Regions from separate parts of the Pelosinus fermentans DSM 17108 genome, predicted to be linked through region 1. Evidence: riboswitches for the same ligand, from Rfam matches in the RefSeq annotation. Region 1 holds a riboswitch; each other region holds the start of a gene.
What was found. Region 1 has a riboswitch for cyclic di-GMP ahead of cpaB (Flp pilus assembly protein CpaB). Riboswitches for the same ligand answer to the same signal wherever they lie in the genome.

Region 1 (4,763 bases):
GTCGTTTAGACAACATCGAAGGAAACCTTGCAGAGAACACAAGGTTTATTCATGCGCTATCCCAAGATGAGCACGTACAGCAACCAAAGAGGATATTGCTACTGTAAATGTTAGTATAGAGACACTGAATACTCGCCTATTCAAGCAAGAGGTAGAGTTAACAGTATTAAAAACCGCAAAGTAATTCTTATAGGAACTTCATGGCATTACGCTGTGGGTATCCTATTTTTTTTGTCCTATTGGGATTCTCCTGGAGGTTGCCATAATACACCATTTAAGGATGTAATGCACAACATATCAAGGCGGTTCCCGGGCGAAAGACGGATGTCAAAGATGCGGAATGGATCGCAGATGTAGAGCTGCAGAGGAATTTCAGTAAAGATGCTGCAGTAATTTATGAGCACCATTTTGGTGATAATAGATCAGGATGGGAAGTAAAATATACTGGAATCGGATAAGTTATTTTTCTTGTCTTAAGTAAATCGGCAAGCACTTGCCAATTTAAAAATCACCACCTTGCTCTTATGAGTTTGCGATATTTTTGTGTTTTATCACTTTTAACACCTCAAAAACATATTATGTTATAATAAGGAGGTGTTAATTTATGTCATACGGAAATTGCCATGAAGACGAAAATAGAATAGAAAGATTAGAACTTGAAGTCGAAGAGATAGAAAGAATAGAACAAGAGCTCTTTCGAATAATTCGTGAATTGGCTGATGAAGATGATTGTCGTAGATAACTTTTAGGTTAGCCCGCCAGTGTAATTGGCGGACTTTACATATGTACTATGCGAGCAACAAGCACAGGACAAAAAACGTACTGCAAAACAAGCTTGATCTTAGTAATCAAAATACTGAAATGTTGGCGAACTTTATAACTTCATCAGATTTCATTCTGATCCCTCAGTCTTAATTTATTGAAATAAGGTATTCTCAACTTAGGAAAAGGTTCTTTTTTATTTCAGATAATACTATCTTCAATTTTAAAAGAGAATTGCTTGGCTTTGGCAAGGGAAAAGCTGTCGTCAGCGATATTATTATATCGCTAATGCGACAGCCTCATCTACTCATTTTAAAAACTTTATAGTAACATTATGGACGTATTTCATTTTAGTCGTAATTGGATCTTTGATAAAATTCGGTTCATCTGCAATCATGTTTTCAACAGTACTTTTTTCAAGAATTACATATGGCTTAACGATTCCAAAAGGAGTATGTATTTCTGAAGAAAGTGCCCCAGCTTCAAGATGAGAAATGGTTGCTCCATTGAAATAAACAGTGTACTCACCAATGGTACTTTCGTTTAGGGTAATGCGTATCCCTATGTGGTTCTTCTTGTCAGACATTATTTTTTCGGCAATTGAATATAGCGAACTATGGTTATTCATAAACGCTTCAAATGTACGCTTGTAAAAAGGCATAAACTCTTCCTGCATTAACTTGTCTGCATCAGCCATATAATCCCTCCATAAATTTGTTGTTTTTTTATTCTAACCCATAATCAAATTATTATTTGCTCATAAATAAAAACATCATGAAAACAATAAGAATATTACAGCCGTGGGCGAGTCCAATCGCCTGCGGTGCTAAAAAGATAGAAACTAGATCCTAGGCAACTAGCTACAATGCCATACGATTCAGGAAGACTATACCAAGTATGGAACTGTTTACTTCCATGGTGGAAAAAGAATTATGGAACTAAGATTAGGGAAAGTAATTGCAATAGCCGGCCTAGCGGATTGTCTTGAATAATCGGAAAAATATCGCAAAAAGAATAACTGATATGAAACTGCCTGAAGAACATATGAGAGAACGGGTTTATAAAGCTTTAACATTAATTATGGGGAACAGCCTATACTACTCTTGGTCATATGTATATAGTAATGTTCCTCCGCAATGAATCCGTATATATTTGAATAATATGCTTCTAGAAAACCATAGATACGTTTAGTTTGACTAGTTGATGATAAGCAACAAAAAGGATTAGAGAATATTATAGGTTTTTAAAAGGAAAGAGCAGTCTAAGGATATTTGGGTCTCTGATGTGTGGCACTATTATTCAGCATAATAAAGTGGCAATCGCACTGAGTGCGAAATAAGGACCGTAAGAGATAGTATCTTTGGGTCCTTTTATTTTCCCGAGCAGTAATACGGCACTAACAAATCCGCCGCTTAAAAAACCTAGAAATAAGGTAAATAATAATTTATCAGTACCTAGCCAGAGTCCGAGGACAAAAAGTAGTTTGATGTCACCACCGCCAACACCGCCTTTGGTTATAATTGCTAAAAGCAATAAAATACCGCCGCCAATCACTGCAGCAAAAAGACGGTTTAAAAGTAACGCTGGTAAAAATGGAGAAAAGCACAAGGCTAATACAAACAAGGGGAAAAGAATCTTGTCCAAAATGACCTGCTGTTCAAAATCCATGATACTGATGAGTACCATGAAAGTGATGAATATCCATAAAATAGCAAGCTGCAATCCATCAATCATTAAATAATAACTTAGGCTATAAAAGAAAAAAAGCAAACTAAACAAGTTTATTTCTCGCTTGATATGAGAGCCTGGCAATTTTTCAGGTTTTTCTAAGATAGAGATGGATTGGCATAAATAATATTGCATTATTTTCGATAGTAGTCGACTTACAATAAGTGTAAATATCACAAACAATAAAAAAATACATAAAAATTCAATTTGTTCAGACATAGAGGTCCGCCTTTCAAAGGAACCAGATTGCTATCTGGCATTATGTTCATTATATAATAAAATTTAAAAAAATATAAGAAAATCCCGGAACACTCTTGCCAATTATATTGATATTAAATAATTGTTATGATTTGCTAATTTTTTTATTATTTTTATCTGAAGGGTCTTGTATATTTTGCTGTAATGAACTATTATTAGCATAAATATTTACAATTGTTTTAGAACAAAAAAATTATAATTGGCAAACTTGTCGAAAGATAAGGACGCAAAGCCGTGGGTCTAAAGAGCTATTCTATGACTGCCTGGTTGCATAAATAAATGATATACAATTTTAGTTGTATTCTTTTTATGCAACCGGGTATTTTTACGTTTTAGAGAAAAGGAATATTTTGGTAAATATATTCCGTATGATTTTTGCTGGGAGGATTTATTTTGAATTTGTCTGAACTGCCTAAAAGTATAATGGAAAAAATGACACCGAAGCAGCTGATTCTATTGGCTTTTGCGGCGAGTTTTTTAGTAGCATTACTGCTTTATTTTTATTTGTCAGGATTAGAAGATCATCAGCAGAAAAAGGCACAAGTATTTACAGATGTAGTTATAGCGGTAAAGGATATTCCTGAAAGAAGCGTAATACAAGAAGAAATGCTGAAAACCGTTCAGATGCCAACAGATTTGATACAACCCGATGCAATTATGGAGTTGAAATCCGCAGTGGGAAAAACTACTAAAATTAAAATTCTACAAGGGGATTCCGTAACGGCGAAAAAGTTATTTACCGATGCCGGGATGGAAGGGTTTATCGGCAGTATTCCTTATGATAAACGCGCAATTTCCATTTCCATTACAGATACAACAGGAATTTCCGGTTTTGCCAAACCGGGAGATTATGTAGATGTAATGCTGATTACGGATAAGACCCAAAAGAATACAATTTCAGGTGAAATGATTTTACAGAGTATCCTTTTGCTGGCGATTAATAAGAGCAGCGATATTGTAGATGACAAAAAAGAGGCAAAAAAAGAACAAATGTCAACCGCAACGTTGGCCGTTTCTCCAAAAGATGCAGTCCAGCTTGCTGTGGCCCAGTCACAGGGAACAATCTATCTTGTGCTTCGACCTTTTAAACCTAAAGATAGCTTTATTCTCCAAACCGAAGTGCTAGCTCATCAGTATGGACAGGCAGCGGCAGAACCGGCGCCAGCCAGACCAGTTCAGGCTCCTTTGCCTCAGGAAACGCCAGTAATGAAAATACCGTCATACAGTATCCCTGTTATTCGCGGCAATGTGGTGAATACAGTTGAGGTACGATAAGGAGCAATGGCAATGAAGAAAATACCAAAAATATGCAGACAACTAATTTTTTTCGCCTGGGCTATGGTTTTCATGGCAGGGACTGCGATGGCTCAAGTAAGTATTTCAATGGATGTAAACCAGTCTACATGCCTTACTACCGGTGGGGAGATTACACGAGTTGCAATTGCCAATCCGGAAATTGCAGATATAACCATAATTTCCCAAGATGAGATGCTTGTTGTTGCAAAAAAAACGGGAACAACGACATTATACATATGGACAAATGATGGAATGCGTCAGGAATACGCAGTTAACATACGTGATCATGATACCCAAACCTCGATGGCAGTGGAAAAGATGATCGGCTATGCAGGGGTTGACGTAGAAAAGATAGGCAATAAGGTTTTGCTAAAAGGCAAAGTCAAAAATCAGCTGGAAAAAAGCCGTGCAGAAAAAATAGCAGAAATGTATGGTGAAAAGGTTGTTAATTTGCTGGAAATGACCCATCCTGATCAAATTCAGATTGAAGCGAAAATCTTGGAGATTTCCACAGACAAAGTGAAAAAATTAGGCATACAGTATGCTAATGCTTCCGATATTGATACAGACAGCGGAATCGTAACAATCGGGCAAACCGGTATGTTTGGCTTCGGACAGACCTTTTCCAATTCCCGTGATTCATCCAAGTCAAAGATGGGCGGTTATGCCGATATCAATGCAACGCTCCAGGCATTAATCACAAACGGTGATGCCCAAAT
Region 2 (4,763 bases), 1.8 Mb from region 1:
TGCGGTGTGAGATTGTATTCGTTTTATAATTATTATTTTTCATAGCATTATTATAACATGTAACAAATTTAATTTCGATTTTCGAAAATCTTTTCTTTATTATACGCTTCCCTGCCAATACAGTAAATAATATTATCGATTGTATACAGTATATATTCGATAATTATTGTTACTTTCATCTTCTAAAACTATTGATTCTGCACTATAAAAATGGGATATTTAGATTCTCACAGAATCTAAATATCCCTCTGGTGCTCTAGTTTTTTATAAAATCTTATATGGAGAACTTTCTTATTTCTTGTTGCAATTCTCCTGCCATGTTAGCTAATGCATGACTGGAAGAAGCGATTTCCTGCATGGATGCGGACTGTTCTTCTGTCGCTGCTGAGATGCTTTGTGTTTCGCCGGAAGTATTTTTCATAATACTTTCAATATCCTGTACAGCAGTAACAATTCTTTGACTGCCAGTCTTCATTTGTCCGATGGAATCGGTTATCTGATATACTTGACTGGCTACCTGACCAATAAGCAATTCAATCTGTTTAAAAGCTGCACCTGCAGCGCTTACAACTTCATTGCCAATCTCAACTTCTCTTGTACCATCCTTCATTGTTACTACAGCTTCATCTGTATCTGCTTGAATTTCATTAATCATATCCGCAATTTGTTTAGCCGCCTGCTGGGATTGTTCTGCTAATTTCCGCACTTCTTCTGCTACAACAGCAAATCCGCGTCCTTGTTCACCTGCACGTGCCGCCTCAATAGCCGCATTTAAGGCCAGCAAGTTGGTTTGCCCTGCAATTCCTGAAATGGTATCTACAATTTGTCCAATTTCTTTTGATCGTTCCCCTAACTTGGCTACGACTCCTGCAGATCCTGAAATTGTCTTTTCAATAATATTCATTTGATTTACAGCATTGAAAACAGCCTTACTTCCCTGACCTGCAGCCGCTGCGGCCTCTTCTGAAGTCAAATTAACGGTTGCAGCATTTGTGACAACAGACTGTATACTAGCCGACATATCCTCTACAGCCGCAGAAGTTCCATTGATTGCTTGCAGCTGCAATTCTGCCCCCTGTGCTACCTCCGTAATTGAAGCAGCCACTTGAGTAGATGCATGGGCAGATTGTTCCGCGCTGGCTGTAAGTTCTTCTGATGAAGCAGCTACATGTTCTGCTGTTTGAGCGATCGCCCTAATTAGATTACGCAGATTTTCTGCCATAGTAGAAAAATCTGCAGCAAGTTGGCCAATCTCATCATTTGTCTGAATCGTAAGGTTTTGTTCCGAAAGATCTCCTCCAGCCATACGTTGTGCAGATTGAGATAAGATTGCAACATTTTTGGTAATTCCGCTCGACAATCTCCAAGAAGCAGTCGCTGACAATAAGATGCCAAGCAAAGCAGTTAGTCCAAATTGATATCCTAAAGCCGTGACCTGACCATATACATCTTTTACGTCAACGGTGATCCCCATTGTCCAGCCAGTAGCAGGAATCTTGGTATAAATCATTAACTTCTCTGCTCCGTTTGCCTCATAGGTTTGCATACCTTTATCCTGGGCCAGCATTTCTTTTGCAAATTTTTGCAATACAGGATCTTCATGAATGTTCTTTGAAACTTGGACAGCATCCGGATGAGCTAAAATAATCCCCTGCTGATCAATAATGGTGCCATACCCTTTTCCATTTACCTTAACGTCTTTAATCTTTTCACTCAGCAAATCTAGGGCTATATCAATGCCAACAACACCGCGAAAATTTCCTGCCTCACTTTTTAATGGTACCCCTGCGGACACAATATATTTTTTGGTAAATGCATCAACATATGCATCCGTAAAGACGAGTTTATTTTTTTCTTTTGTCTGCTGATACCACCCACGTTTACGGGGATCATACCCTTCAGGCAGTGTCGTTCCTGAACCATCAATCATTTTACCATCTTCTAATCCGGCATATAGATCCAGTAAACTAGGATCTGCTTTGTAGTTTTGTACAAAAGAAACCGGGATTTCCCTATCACCTAACACAACTCGAATATTCTCACTTGTTGTCACTGCGGTTTGCGCCTTCGCCAATAACCAGCCGTCTAATTGAGTTGAATAGGTATTGGCAACTGAGAACATTTCATTCTTAATATTTTCCTCTACCTGACTTTTCGCATAAAAATACCCCATCGTCGTAGCTACTAATAAGACCAGACTCGTAATCGCCATCATCATTAAAAATTTCATTTTTAATTTCATATATACGCCCTCTCCTCTCTCCTAACATTCCAATAAATAAAATACTGAAATAAGTGCCTCAATATAAAAGATTGCCAAGTTACATCATAATCAACAAACGATGCAACCTGGCAATCATAGATGTAACATCCTTAGACCCATGGCTTTGCGTCCCCACCTTTAGGTTGGTTTGCTCATTATGGTATTTTCTTCTATGTTTTTCGACATTTTTCTTCAATTTCCTTTCGCTTTACCAAAAAAATAATAGAACCTCCCAATTGAAGCGGTCTGCTATGTACCATATTTACCGTTCGTTCATACTATAAACAGCCTAGTACTTCATCTGCATTAAAAACGCTGCTGCTTTAGCAGTCTTTTTCCGTACTGCTTCGTTGTCTCCGCCTTGCAGATCAAAAAAAATCCTCGCTAAATTATCTATAGTTTTAACGCAGATGAGGTACTAGAATGCTTAATGTAAGGGAAGTGTTATCTTGGTTTTAAAATCTGATTTTCAAGATACCTTAGAGTTTTTCATTTTCTCAAATCTTCCCATCCTTATGAACCCAGGTAACGCTATGAATGTAGTTGTTTCCAATGAAATCATTCCTACAGCTCCCACTCCTCCTCTTACTCCTACATCTGCGGTTCCAACTGTCGCCACAGCACCTGTACTTGTTATTACACCAGAGACGTTAAAAGCATTGCAATCGTATACGATAAACAATTATCCCGATATAGGACTTCCTCAGGATATTGCCCAAATCGCCAAAGATTTCATTGCAAATCTTCCCCCGCTCATCCCCATTACCCAAACTACAGCTGTTAGCACAGCTGTAACTATATAAGATATCGTATCAAACAAGTCTTGCAACGCCAATTCCGATCCATGTAGCTGCAAATCCAAGCAGAAGATTAAGCCCTATATTATATAACGCTATTATCACATTAGAGTCCTCCAGTACACGAAAGGTTTCGTAACTAAAAGATGAAAACGTAGTTAAACCACCAACAAAACCAACGGTAACCAGTAGCCGCCAATAGGGATTTACAATGAAACGTTCTGTCGTCAGCGTCATAAATATGCCGATAATAAAACACCCTGCCACATTTACAATAAGTGTTCCATAAGGAAAATCAGCTCCAAACCGCTCAGAAGCCCATAGGGAAACTAAATACCGAGCTGTCGCTCCAATACTTCCTCCAACGGCCACCGCTATGATTCTCAACATTCTTATCACCACCTCATCCTTTACGCATTATACTTTTATCCACGACCTCCAGCAAAAATTAAAAAGGATCTTTCTCTGCGTTTATTTACAAAAAAATAGACTCCTACCAATATGTTGGTAGGAGTCATTACTGCATCAGCAGATTTAATGGCGAACCCCATCGCCCCCAGTAACTTATCAGCACAAAATCAGTGAATACTGACGCAAGGTACTAGTTTATGAATTTTGCTGCTTTCATTATAGCAGACCTCTTAAATCGGCGTCAATAGGACACTTTTGTTGTCCATTTCTATTATTCAAATCGGTTCTTCTTTTGTTACTTTTTCCAATGGTGGAATTGTAACATCTACCTTTACTCTTCTTTTCATAAAATCATCCAATAATGAATATACAACTGGTACAACCACTAAGGTCAAAATAGTTGAGGTAACCAAACCGCCAATAATCGCATGAGCCATAGGAGCACGTGCTTCAGCTCCTGGTCCAATTCCTAATGCTAGTGGAAGCATCCCAAAAATCATTGCTGCAGTTGTCATCAGAATCGGACGCATCCGAACTACAGCCGCTTCTACTAATGCCTGATTTCGTTCGATTCCTTCTCCCATACGTTGTTTGGCAAAGTCAATCAGCAAAATCGCATTTTTGGTTACGAGACCCATCAACATAATAATCCCAATGAGAGACATCATGCTAAGCATACTGCCAGCAATTAGGAGACCCAATATTGCACCAATGATTGCCAGCGGTAAAGCCAGCATAATAGCGAAAGGCTCAATATAGCTTTCAAATTGAGCGGCAAGTACAAAAAAGATGAAGAGCACCGCAGCAGCCAATGCCATTAAAATACCGCTAAAGGCATCTGCCATCTGCTGTGATTGTCCGGTAGTTACAAACTTGTAGCCTTCTGGCAATTTAACCTCTGCTAACCTTTTGTCTAGCGCTGTGTTGAAATCCCCAAGAGAGACTCCACTTAAATTTGCGGAAATAGTAATTTGTCCCTGACGGTCATATCGCTTGATTTGGGTCGGACTTGTGGCATATACCATCTTAGTTACCTGTGACAGAGGAACCATAATCGCCTGCCCATTTTTATCTCGATTCGAGCTTGCTGCATAGATATTGTTTATATCTGCTAAACTCGTACGGTCACTATGTGCTAAAATAAGCCTCACGTCGTACGAATCATCTTCATCTCGGTACTGTGTTACCACTGTTCCGTTAAACATAGTTTGAAGAGTAGTCGCAATATTGGAAGTAGACACACCAAGATCAGAAGCCTTATCATGGTCTACTACGATTTGCGCATCAGGTTT
Region 3 (4,763 bases), 430 kb from region 1:
CCGCTCAAGCGGCAGGTCAAGTTGCTGAAACGGTTACGAATGTAGCCAGCGGTGCATCCAGCCAACTGGTGACAGTAGACCAAACGGTTTCAGTCGTAGGGGATATGGCATCAGCCATTACTCATATTGCCAACAATGCCAATCAGATATCTGCAAAATCAGAGGAAACGGCTCAGGTGGCAAGTGATGGTGGAGAGGCAGTGAACCTGGCAACGAAACAAATGCAGATCATTGAAGAGTCCGTTGCCCAATCCGCACAAGTCGTACAGCAATTAGGGATAAGTTCGCAGCAGATTGGTGAAATTGTCGATGTCATCAGCGGCATTGCCGGGCAGACCAACTTATTGGCGCTTAATGCTGCTATAGAGGCAGCCAGAGCTGGCGAGCAAGGACGAGGTTTTGCAGTGGTAGCTGATGAAGTACGAAAGCTAGCTGAGCAGTCCCAAGAAGCAGCGCAAAGAATCGCTGTCATTATCCGTGACATCCAAGCAGAGACTGGTAAAGCAGTAGCAGCCATGAATCAGGGAACGATTGAAGCCTCCAAAGGCACAGAGATTATTACGAGTGCTGGTGAACGATTTCATGCTATTACTACAATGATTGAACAGTTAAATGGTCAGATCCAGGATATTGGTACAGCTGCTGAGAAACTTTCCATTTCCAGCGGTGATGTTGTTTCTTCTGTAGATAGTGTGAAAAGCATAGCAGGTAATACAGCAGGAGATACCCAGACTATTTCGGCGGCAACAGAAGAACAATCTGCTTCTATGGAGGAAATTGCATCTTCCAGCCAAGCCTTAGCTAGTATGGCAAACGAATTGCAAGTTGTTGTTTCTCAATTTCGCCTATAAGTAAAAATTGGAGAATGACTTCTTAAATAAGGTTTTATCCTAGCTAGGTACCTTTCTCGTGAGGAATAGGTGCCTAGTTTTTCTTATAGTCTAAAAGTATAATTTGCTTCAAGGGACAACGTTAAACACAGAGACTGTGTTTCAAAATGGCTATGTTTTAAAGGGGGCGTCAGTCTTTTTCTTATTGCTTAGTCCGGTTTGCAGGAAAATATGTAGGTAGTAGTCGAATTTCTTAGATTAGGATTGTAAGAGTGTGATTCTAATTAATAGTGGAAGCATAAATTGCCTCTCAGGATAACATTATGCTTCTATTCATGTACGGCTATCACATTATATTTTTTATAACAAGGAGATCTTAAATGAAATTAAGACGCATTTTTCCCAGCTATATTTTAGTCGCTTTCATAGCCTGTTTACTTTTTGGTACCCTGCCCGTTCTAGGGGCAGGAAGTAATGCGGAATCCATTGAGTATGTAAATGGTGTAGTATTGACTATACAATCTTTGGATGTCACACCCAATAAAAAAGTAGGTATCAGCAGTAAAAGTTTAGTTACAGTCCTGCTCACGTCAGGAGCGGAGTCAGGTAAACAAGTACAAAGCATTAATTATATTACGAATCAGCCTTTATTTGACATCATTCCCAGCCCTGGCGATAAAATTATTCTTGCTGTAAGTGAAGTGCAGAATGAAAAACAGTATCATATTGCTGATTATAATCGTCTTTTTCCTACGTATGTCCTGGTTGGCCTCTTTGTTTTATCTTTATTAATTCTAGGGAAGACTATAGGTATCAAAACAATTTTTGTTATTTGTTTTTCGGTGGTCGTTATTCTTAAAGGTATGGTTCCTTTAATCCTAAATTATCATTGGAATTTTATCATTGCTACGATGCTTGTTTGTGCAGTGATTACAGCCATTACTCAAATTACCATTAGCGGCTGGAATGCAAAGACCTGGGGTGCTATTTTAGGAACCGTTGGCGGCGTACTTATCGCTGGTGTATTGGCTGCTATTTCGATTTCCTGGATGCATCTGACTGGGCTGGATAGTGAAGAAGCAATGATGCTAAAGGTGACGACTCTCACCTTTATGAACTTTCAAGAGGTACTATTTGCAGGCATTATTCTAGGATCATTAGGTGCTGTTATGGATGTTACCATATCCATTGCGTCGACTCAATACGAGATCAAGCAGTCTTGTCCTCATTATGGTTTTGCTGAAATATTCAACTCTGGTATCAATGTTGGGCGTGATGTTATGGGAACGATGGCAAATACCTTGATTTTGGCTTATACTGGCAGCTCCTTGCCTCTGATATTTTTGATTGCATCACAAGATAGTGTATCATTCATGCGAATTATGAATTTGAACATTGTCGCAACAGAGATCACAAGAGCCCTCACGGGAAGCATAGGGCTTATTTGCTCCATACCCCTAACAGCGATTATTACAGCATTTCTTTTGAGTCGAAAGTCGTGATATATACCCTTAATGCTAACAATCATGGGAGATGTTGACAGTTTATGTAATATAATGTAATATTGAGTAGAAAAATATATTGTGGCAAACTTATCAAAAGATAAGGACGCAAAGCCGTGGGTCTAAGGGAAGATATCCTATGATTGCCAGGTTGCCGATTCAATGTAGAATTGTAATTAGCACCAGTGCGTCTTGGCCTGGTGTTATATTTTTACATTTGTATTATTTTAGGAGGTTGGCGTGAAGCTAAAGGTTAAAGGGAAAATACTTGCAATTATCTTAATAATATCAATGGCAACACTTTTAGTTGGTTCTATCGGATATTATTATACCAACACGATGAGTAATGAAATGAAAATTATGTATAGTGAAAATCTGTTGTCGATTAAAAGGTTAAATGAAACGCGACATAATTTTAGAGCCGTCCATGGAATGATCCTGGAAATGATTTTTGGCAATCTCGATAAAGCAAGAGAAGATGCCTTGGTCACGCAGATGAAATCCTTATCGGCAGAAACAGACCAAACATTAAAGGCATATGAAAGTCAAAATTTGGGGTCCTTCGAACGAGAAAAGCTAGTAGTGCTAAAAGAAGCAATCGGTCAATATCGAACAGAGCGTCAAAAAGCTATCGAATTATCTCAGCAAGGGCGCAAGCAGGAAGCATATGTTTACTTCACCCAGCAGGCAGCCAGTAAATTGGAAATTGTCAATTCGACTCTTAAGGAGTTAGCTGACTTCATGTCAGATAAAAGTGAAAAGGCGAATAGTAAGGGGCAAGAGTATGCTGGATTTGCGGGAATCGTTATTTTCACATTAACAGGATTTTTTGTTCTACTCTGCTTGTTCTTAGGCTGGCGATTATCCAATGCAATTGCCAGAAGGTTAAAATCTGTTTGTATGTTTCTAAATGAGATCGAAAAAGGAAATCTTGGTGTAGAGAATATTAATGTGGTAGACCAGGATGAAATTGGTGATATTGGGGTTGGGTTAAATAGCATGGCTGGCAGCTTGCAGCGTTTGGTGCGCCAGGTCGCATCTTCATCTGAGCAAGTTGCTGCCTCGTCAGAAGAGCTGACAGCAAGCGCAGAGCAATCGGCTCAAGCTACGAATCAAGTAGCAGCGACGATTAGTGAAGTAGCACAGGGAGCTGAGCAGCAGGCAAGTGCAGTGAATGTTACGACTGTTGTAGTGCAGCAGCTTTCTGCAGGCATTGAGAAAGTTGCTGAGAATTCAGCAATCATAAGCGGCGTATCCGATCAAACCTCTAAAGCTACCCAAGATGGTACACAAGCCGTAAATGCGGCAATTAGTCAGATGGAAATCGTAGAGAAAACGGTGACTAAGTCAGCTCAAGTGGTGACGAGACTGGGAGAACGATCCAAAGAAATTGGACAGATTGTCGATACGATATCGGGAATTTCTGCTCAGACTAATCTTCTAGCGCTAAATGCTGCTATAGAAGCTGCACGGGCAGGTGAACATGGCAGGGGCTTTGCTGTTGTTGCTGAGGAAGTTCGTAAGTTGGCAGAGCAGTCCCAAGAAGCCGCCAAGAAAATTGCCGATTTAATTACGGAAACCCAGTCGGATACCGAAGAAGCAGTGGTTGCGATGAAGGAAGGCAGCCATGAGGTTAATGTAGGAGCACAAGTGGTTAATACCGCAGGGCAAGCTTTTAGGGATATATCAGCACTCATTGACCAATTAGCGATGCATATAAAAGAGACTTCAACTTCTATTGAAGAGATGGCTTCTGGCAGTAAACAGATTGTGGAATCGGTACATGACATTGATACGATTAGTCAAGAAACGGTTGGCAGGACACAAATCGTGTCTGCCGCCACCGAAGAGCAGTCGGCATCTATGGAAGAAATTGCTGCGTCCAGCCAAGCATTAGCTAAAATGGCAGAAGAACTTCAAGGGATTGTTAGACAATTTAGAATGTAGAAAATCTACCTGAATAGAAAACCTTTCTATAATACATAAAAAAACCCTACAGAGGAGACTTTTTTAGTGTCTCCTCTGTAGGGGATATTTTATATTAGAAAGGTTTTTATTATTTACTCATGGACACTTGTGATTTGCATGGTAAAGCATGATTCCCTTGATTTTTTGATCAAATCTCTTTAAAGTAGAAGGCAAGATAAATCATAATAAGATCTAGCGGATTAAAGCGAATCATTATATAGTAGTAAGACAGCTGCGAGTATAGAGCCGAGGATAATTTTAAAAATAAGGTGAGGTCAAATGAAAGTATTAATCATTGATGATGAAAAAAGCATTCGCACCATCCTTTCAGAAATGGTACAGCAATGGGGATATGAAGTGATCCTTGCTGCTGATGGTGAAAGTGGATGGAAGATATTCCAGATTATTAATGAGCCTGTTATTGTGCTCTTAGACTGGATTATGCCCGGTATAGATGGAGTGG
Region 4 (4,763 bases), 1.3 Mb from region 1:
TCTACTAATAAGGTAGATGATGAGTAGCCTTGAAAGAAATATTTATACTTTAAATTGGGCTATAATAGAGCGAAGTTCCTCAGACATTTTAGCTAACGCTTCACTAGAGGCAGCAATCTCTTCCATTGATGCAGACTGCTCTTGGGCTGAGGCAGAAACAGTCTGGGTATATCCAGTTGTCTCACCATTAATTCTGTCGATTTCTTTAATTGAGGAAACAATTTGCTCACTGCCGCCTGCTACCTGTTGAATTGCAGCAGAAATATCCCGGATTTGATTGGAAACCTGTTCAATTAATTTCAATATCTCCCCGAAAGCCTTGCCTGCAATATGAACTACTTCTGAACCTCGCTTGACTTCATTCGTCCCCTCGGCCATTACGTTAACTGCTTTATCAGTATCACCTTGAATTTCACCAATTAGTACTGCAATATGTTTTGCTGCGTCCTGGGATTGTTCAGCTAGTTTACGAACTTCTTCCGCTACCACCGCGAACCCTCTGCCCTGTTCACCAGCACGTGCTGCCTCGATTGCAGCATTCAATGCAAGGAGATTTGTTTGACCGGCAATTCCAGCAATGGTATCGACAATTTGACCAATCTCTTTTGAACGATTGCCAAGTTTCTCGACTACCTGAGCTGAGTTCATTACTGTTTTCTCAATATTCTCCATCTGTTTTGTAGTATCTTCGATTGCCTTACCGCCATCTTGAGCAGCAAGCGCCGTCTTTTCAGCAGTAGCTGCTACATTTCCAGAGTGAGCAGCTACCTGCTGTATACTAGCAGACATCTTTTCAACAGCATCCTCGGCAACATCTACTGCTTTTATTTGTAGTGTACTGCCTGAAGCTACTTCCGTTATCGTTTCAGCGATTTGATTGGCAGCTACAGAGGATTGTTCTGCACTTGCCGTAAGTTCCTCGGATGATGCTGCTACCAGTTCTGCTGAAGTAGCAATTTGTTGAACCAAACTGCGTATTTTTTTTACCATCGTATCAAAATGGATCTCCATTGCATCTAATTCGTCTTTACCATCGGCACTCTGTGCGGCCGTCATACCTAGAGCAGCTACTTGTAAGGTTAAGTCACCTTCTGCCATTTTTTCAATTGCTTTATTCATTCTTATAATCGGCCTTGTTATTTTCCTTGAAACTAAAATACCAAAACCACAAGCAGCAATAAGAATCAAACCAATTGTAATAAAGGAGGATCTTAGAAAGGGGGCCAATTTCACAAGAATTTCTTCTTCCGGTACATTGATCCCCAAGCTCCAATTCGTTCCAGGAATAGGAGCGAAAGCAATGTACTTCGTAACGCCCTCGTCTGCGTAATTACCAGTTCCGGTTTCCGCATTGACCATTTTATTCATTATATTTTTAAGCTGATCTTTTGCATTAGGATCCTTTAATATATTCGTCTTCATGATTTGGTCTTTATCAGGATGAATGATGGTTAAACCATCGCCCTGAATTACATAGGCATAACCGCTTTGTGCAACCTTAATTTGATTCACACGTGAAATGAGAGCATCAATAGGCACTGTACCGCCAAGAGCCCCTATAACCTGGTTATTCTTTTTGATTGGCGCAACCACAGAAACCACCAATTTACCATCAGCCTTAGAGATAATTGGATCGGTAGTTGTCACTTTACCAGTTGACATGACCTGTTTAAAATATTCACGATCAGCGATATTTGTTCTATCCCCTGATGTATGAATGGATTGCCCCTTTGCATCTACAAGCCAAAACCGTGAATAAATAGGATTTCGCTTGGTCTCTTCTTTTAAATAAGCAAGTGCCCCCTGGGTATCTCCGTTAACAACACTTTGATTCGTTGCCAATATGGAAACCTCAATTTCACGAGTATCTTTCCACGTCCCAATGTCTTCAGCATAGGCATCTGCCCGATGAACAAGATCCTCCTCAACACCTGAAACCAATATGCTTTTTGCATTGTAGAAATTACATACTCCTAGAATGCTTAATGTTATTAATAGTCCAATTACTAAAACAGCTGTAACCTTTACCTGAATACTTTTCTTTATCCATATAAGCAAATTCATAAATAATTCTCCTCCATCCATTTTTCACTTATCATCCAAATTGCCAAATTACTATATGAAACCCGACCTATCCCGCCAAAAAAAATAGCACCCGCCCAAGGCAGGTGCTAATTAACTCATCACGATTCACTTAATTTATGATTCACTAGCAACCTGGCAATCATAGACAACTCGTCTTTAGACCCATAGCTTTGCGTCCCAACCTTTCAATTGGTTTGCCAAAATATTCTTTTCAATATTGTTTATTCTACACCCAATAACCTGTTTCGTCAATGAACGCAGAAATACAGCGTTGGGACACAGGGACAGGTTCCGTGTCCCAAAATAATTAACCCAATCTTTAGCTCATCATTACTAGGTATAAATTGATTGCCTTCTGTGCTGGCAATCATGATTGATTTGCCATTACTTTACTTGCCAAACCGCTGAGATAAAACTTTAGGCTAGAAAGACATTCTTACTACATAAAGGCTTACTATCCTCTGGCATCGACTTTAGCAATATCATAATAAGAACTTGCAGCATAATTTTCTTCAGCTTGTATTCTTTCTTGTAATTTATTATCAGGAAGCGCCGTCTTTGCTGTCAGTTGATACCCCATCAATGTTTGATCATTATTCATAAGTCCATGAATATTCTTATCATCCACCGCTTCCGTTTTTGACGCATCTTTGTCTTCGTCCTTATTTTTAGCAACCCTGCCTATCAAAATCTTGAAGTCTTCTCCTATAACTACATAAGTGCATTCATAGTCTCCTTCTTGTTGCGTAACGTATTGCCTTTTACCCTGATTACTATTCACCTCGCTCTTATCACTTTGCTCCAGACTAGACTTCCTTTGTGGCGAAAAAGAAACCCCAGTTATACCCAAACTCATAACGAATCACCATTCCCTTTATCAAATTTATTTAAAAAGCAAACAATCAATGCTTCGCTATTTTTACTGACCTGATAGCGTAAAAACAATCATCACGTAGAATGACTTGACACCTTCTATTATTATTATCGTATAAAGTGTGTACTATCTTTACTTCTTTGTAAATTTTTGCAGAAGCGATGATGACGGTTCTCTTGCTTCTCATAATTAAATTACGCCTTAAAAGTAGGAGAAGCGACGGAACCGTCCCCCATGCTTCGCAATCACCCTCCTTCTGGCGCTGGTTGCCGCCTGAAGAAGCAGTGAGTCCAGCTAACTAAGGTCAATGACTTTAGTTAGCTGGACTCACTGCTTTTGTTACTTTCATTGTCTACGATTTGCATAAAAGATGGGATATACCGATGGAATTAGTCGTTCCCTTGAGAAGTTTATTACATCGTCATAACAACGTGATGGGGCTGCCCGTCATCGCCCATTATAACGTAAGGACCATCCTTCATATCTCGCTCCGTAAGTACAACTTCCTGTCCATCAATTTGTAAAGCAATCCCACCAACGGACTTATGGGACGGATTTTCAACAGTAATATGGTAGGAGCTATTACCAAAACGGTAGCTGACGGAAAACCCTGGCCATTCGCAAGGAATACACGGGCAAATGTACAGGCGGTCACCACGGCGACGAAGGCCGAGAATCGATTCAACTCCCGCCTGATACATCCATCCGGCAGCACCAGTGTACCACGTCCAGCCGGCGCGCCCCCGGTGCGGCTCCGCTGTATAAACGTCCGCCGCAATGGCGTAGGGTTCGCCCGCATACTGCCGTACTTCATTAGGTGTGCGTGTGTGATTGAGAGGATTTAACATTTGGAATAATTCTAAAGCCTTATCTCCGTTGCCAAGCCCGCACCAGGCGATAATACTCCAGATAACGCCATGAGTATACTGGGCTCCGTTCTCCCGGATACCGGGCGGGTAGCCCTGAATATAGCCGGGGCTCGGATCTGTGCTGTCAAAAGCCGGTGTTAAAAGACGCACAACCGAAAGATCCCGGTCCACCAGTTCACGGTCGAATGACTGCATTGCCTGCAGTGCCTTTTCTTGTGGCGCCGCCCCTGAAATAACCGACCATGACTGGGCGATGGCGTCAATACGGCACTCCTCGTTATAGATAGAACCCAGCCATTGTCCGGCGTCAGTGAAAGCCCGCCGGTACCACTGTCCGTCCCAGGCATGCTGATCAAGAGAGGCTGTCAATTGCCTGCATATGTCCAGGCAGCGTTCTGCCTGCTCTACAGCACCGCGCTGCCGGCATAAATCCGCAAACCGATTTAGCACGTCACAGAGAAACCAACCAAGCCATACGCTCTCACCGCGGCCTTCAGCGCCGACATGACTCATACCGTCGTTCCAGTCGCCGATCCCGATCAGCGGCAGCCCGTGCTCGCCAAAGCGCTGCACAGCCCTGTCAATGGCACGTAAGCAATGTTCAAAAATCGTGCCGTTTTGAGCAGAAATTTGGGTCGGCTCATATCGTTCATGTTCACCCGCCGATAAAGGTTCACTATACAGAAAGGGTACCACCTCTTCCAGTATACCGCGGTCTCCTGTATGCTCGACATACCGTGCGACTGCATAGGGCAACCACATTAAATCATCGGAGAAACGTGTGCGAATGCCGCGCTGCGTCTCTTCATGCCACCAGTGCTGCACGTCGCCCTCCTCATATTGATGCGCGGCATGCAGCAAAATCTGCGCTCGCGTTAAATCGGGGCGGGAATGCAAAAGTGCCAGAGAATCCTGCAATTGATCGCGAAAGCCGT

Region 2: another riboswitch for cyclic di-GMP. It lies ahead of FR7_RS16375 (methyl-accepting chemotaxis protein); the one in region 1 lies ahead of cpaB (Flp pilus assembly protein CpaB).
Region 3: another riboswitch for cyclic di-GMP. It lies ahead of FR7_RS05870 (methyl-accepting chemotaxis protein); the one in region 1 lies ahead of cpaB (Flp pilus assembly protein CpaB).
Region 4: another riboswitch for cyclic di-GMP. It lies ahead of FR7_RS02010 (methyl-accepting chemotaxis protein); the one in region 1 lies ahead of cpaB (Flp pilus assembly protein CpaB).

The regions. Positions count from the first base shown of each region.
Region 1 covers NZ_AKVN02000001.1:1,755,461-1,760,223, forward strand. The annotation lists gene FR7_RS07775 (hypothetical protein) at 1-107, shown strand, start outside; gene FR7_RS23800 (hypothetical protein) at 605-742, shown strand; gene FR7_RS07780 (hypothetical protein) at 1,070-1,459, opposite strand; gene FR7_RS07785 (prepilin peptidase) at 2,062-2,709, opposite strand; cyclic di-GMP riboswitch class I at 2,940-3,023, shown strand; gene cpaB (Flp pilus assembly protein CpaB) at 3,142-4,023, shown strand; gene FR7_RS07795 (type II and III secretion system protein family protein) at 4,036-4,763, shown strand, end outside.
Region 2 covers NZ_AKVN02000001.1:3,528,133-3,532,895, forward strand. The annotation lists gene FR7_RS16370 (GntR family transcriptional regulator) at 1-43, opposite strand, end outside; gene FR7_RS16375 (methyl-accepting chemotaxis protein) at 275-2,242, opposite strand; cyclic di-GMP riboswitch class I at 2,341-2,426, opposite strand; gene FR7_RS16380 (hypothetical protein) at 2,713-3,066, shown strand; gene crcB (fluoride efflux transporter CrcB) at 3,076-3,450, opposite strand; fluoride riboswitch at 3,562-3,624, opposite strand; gene FR7_RS16390 (efflux RND transporter permease subunit) at 3,747-4,763, opposite strand, start outside.
Region 3 covers NZ_AKVN02000001.1:1,328,874-1,333,636, forward strand. The annotation lists gene FR7_RS05860 (methyl-accepting chemotaxis protein) at 1-851, shown strand, start outside; gene FR7_RS05865 (YibE/F family protein) at 1,211-2,332, shown strand; cyclic di-GMP riboswitch class I at 2,406-2,491, shown strand; gene FR7_RS05870 (methyl-accepting chemotaxis protein) at 2,573-4,279, shown strand; gene FR7_RS05875 (GGDEF domain-containing response regulator) at 4,580-4,763, shown strand, end outside.
Region 4 covers NZ_AKVN02000001.1:433,158-437,920, reverse strand. The annotation lists gene FR7_RS02010 (methyl-accepting chemotaxis protein) at 43-2,064, opposite strand; cyclic di-GMP riboswitch class I at 2,209-2,294, opposite strand; gene FR7_RS02005 (hypothetical protein) at 2,540-2,941, opposite strand; gene FR7_RS02000 (glycoside hydrolase family 94 protein) at 3,373-4,763, opposite strand, start outside.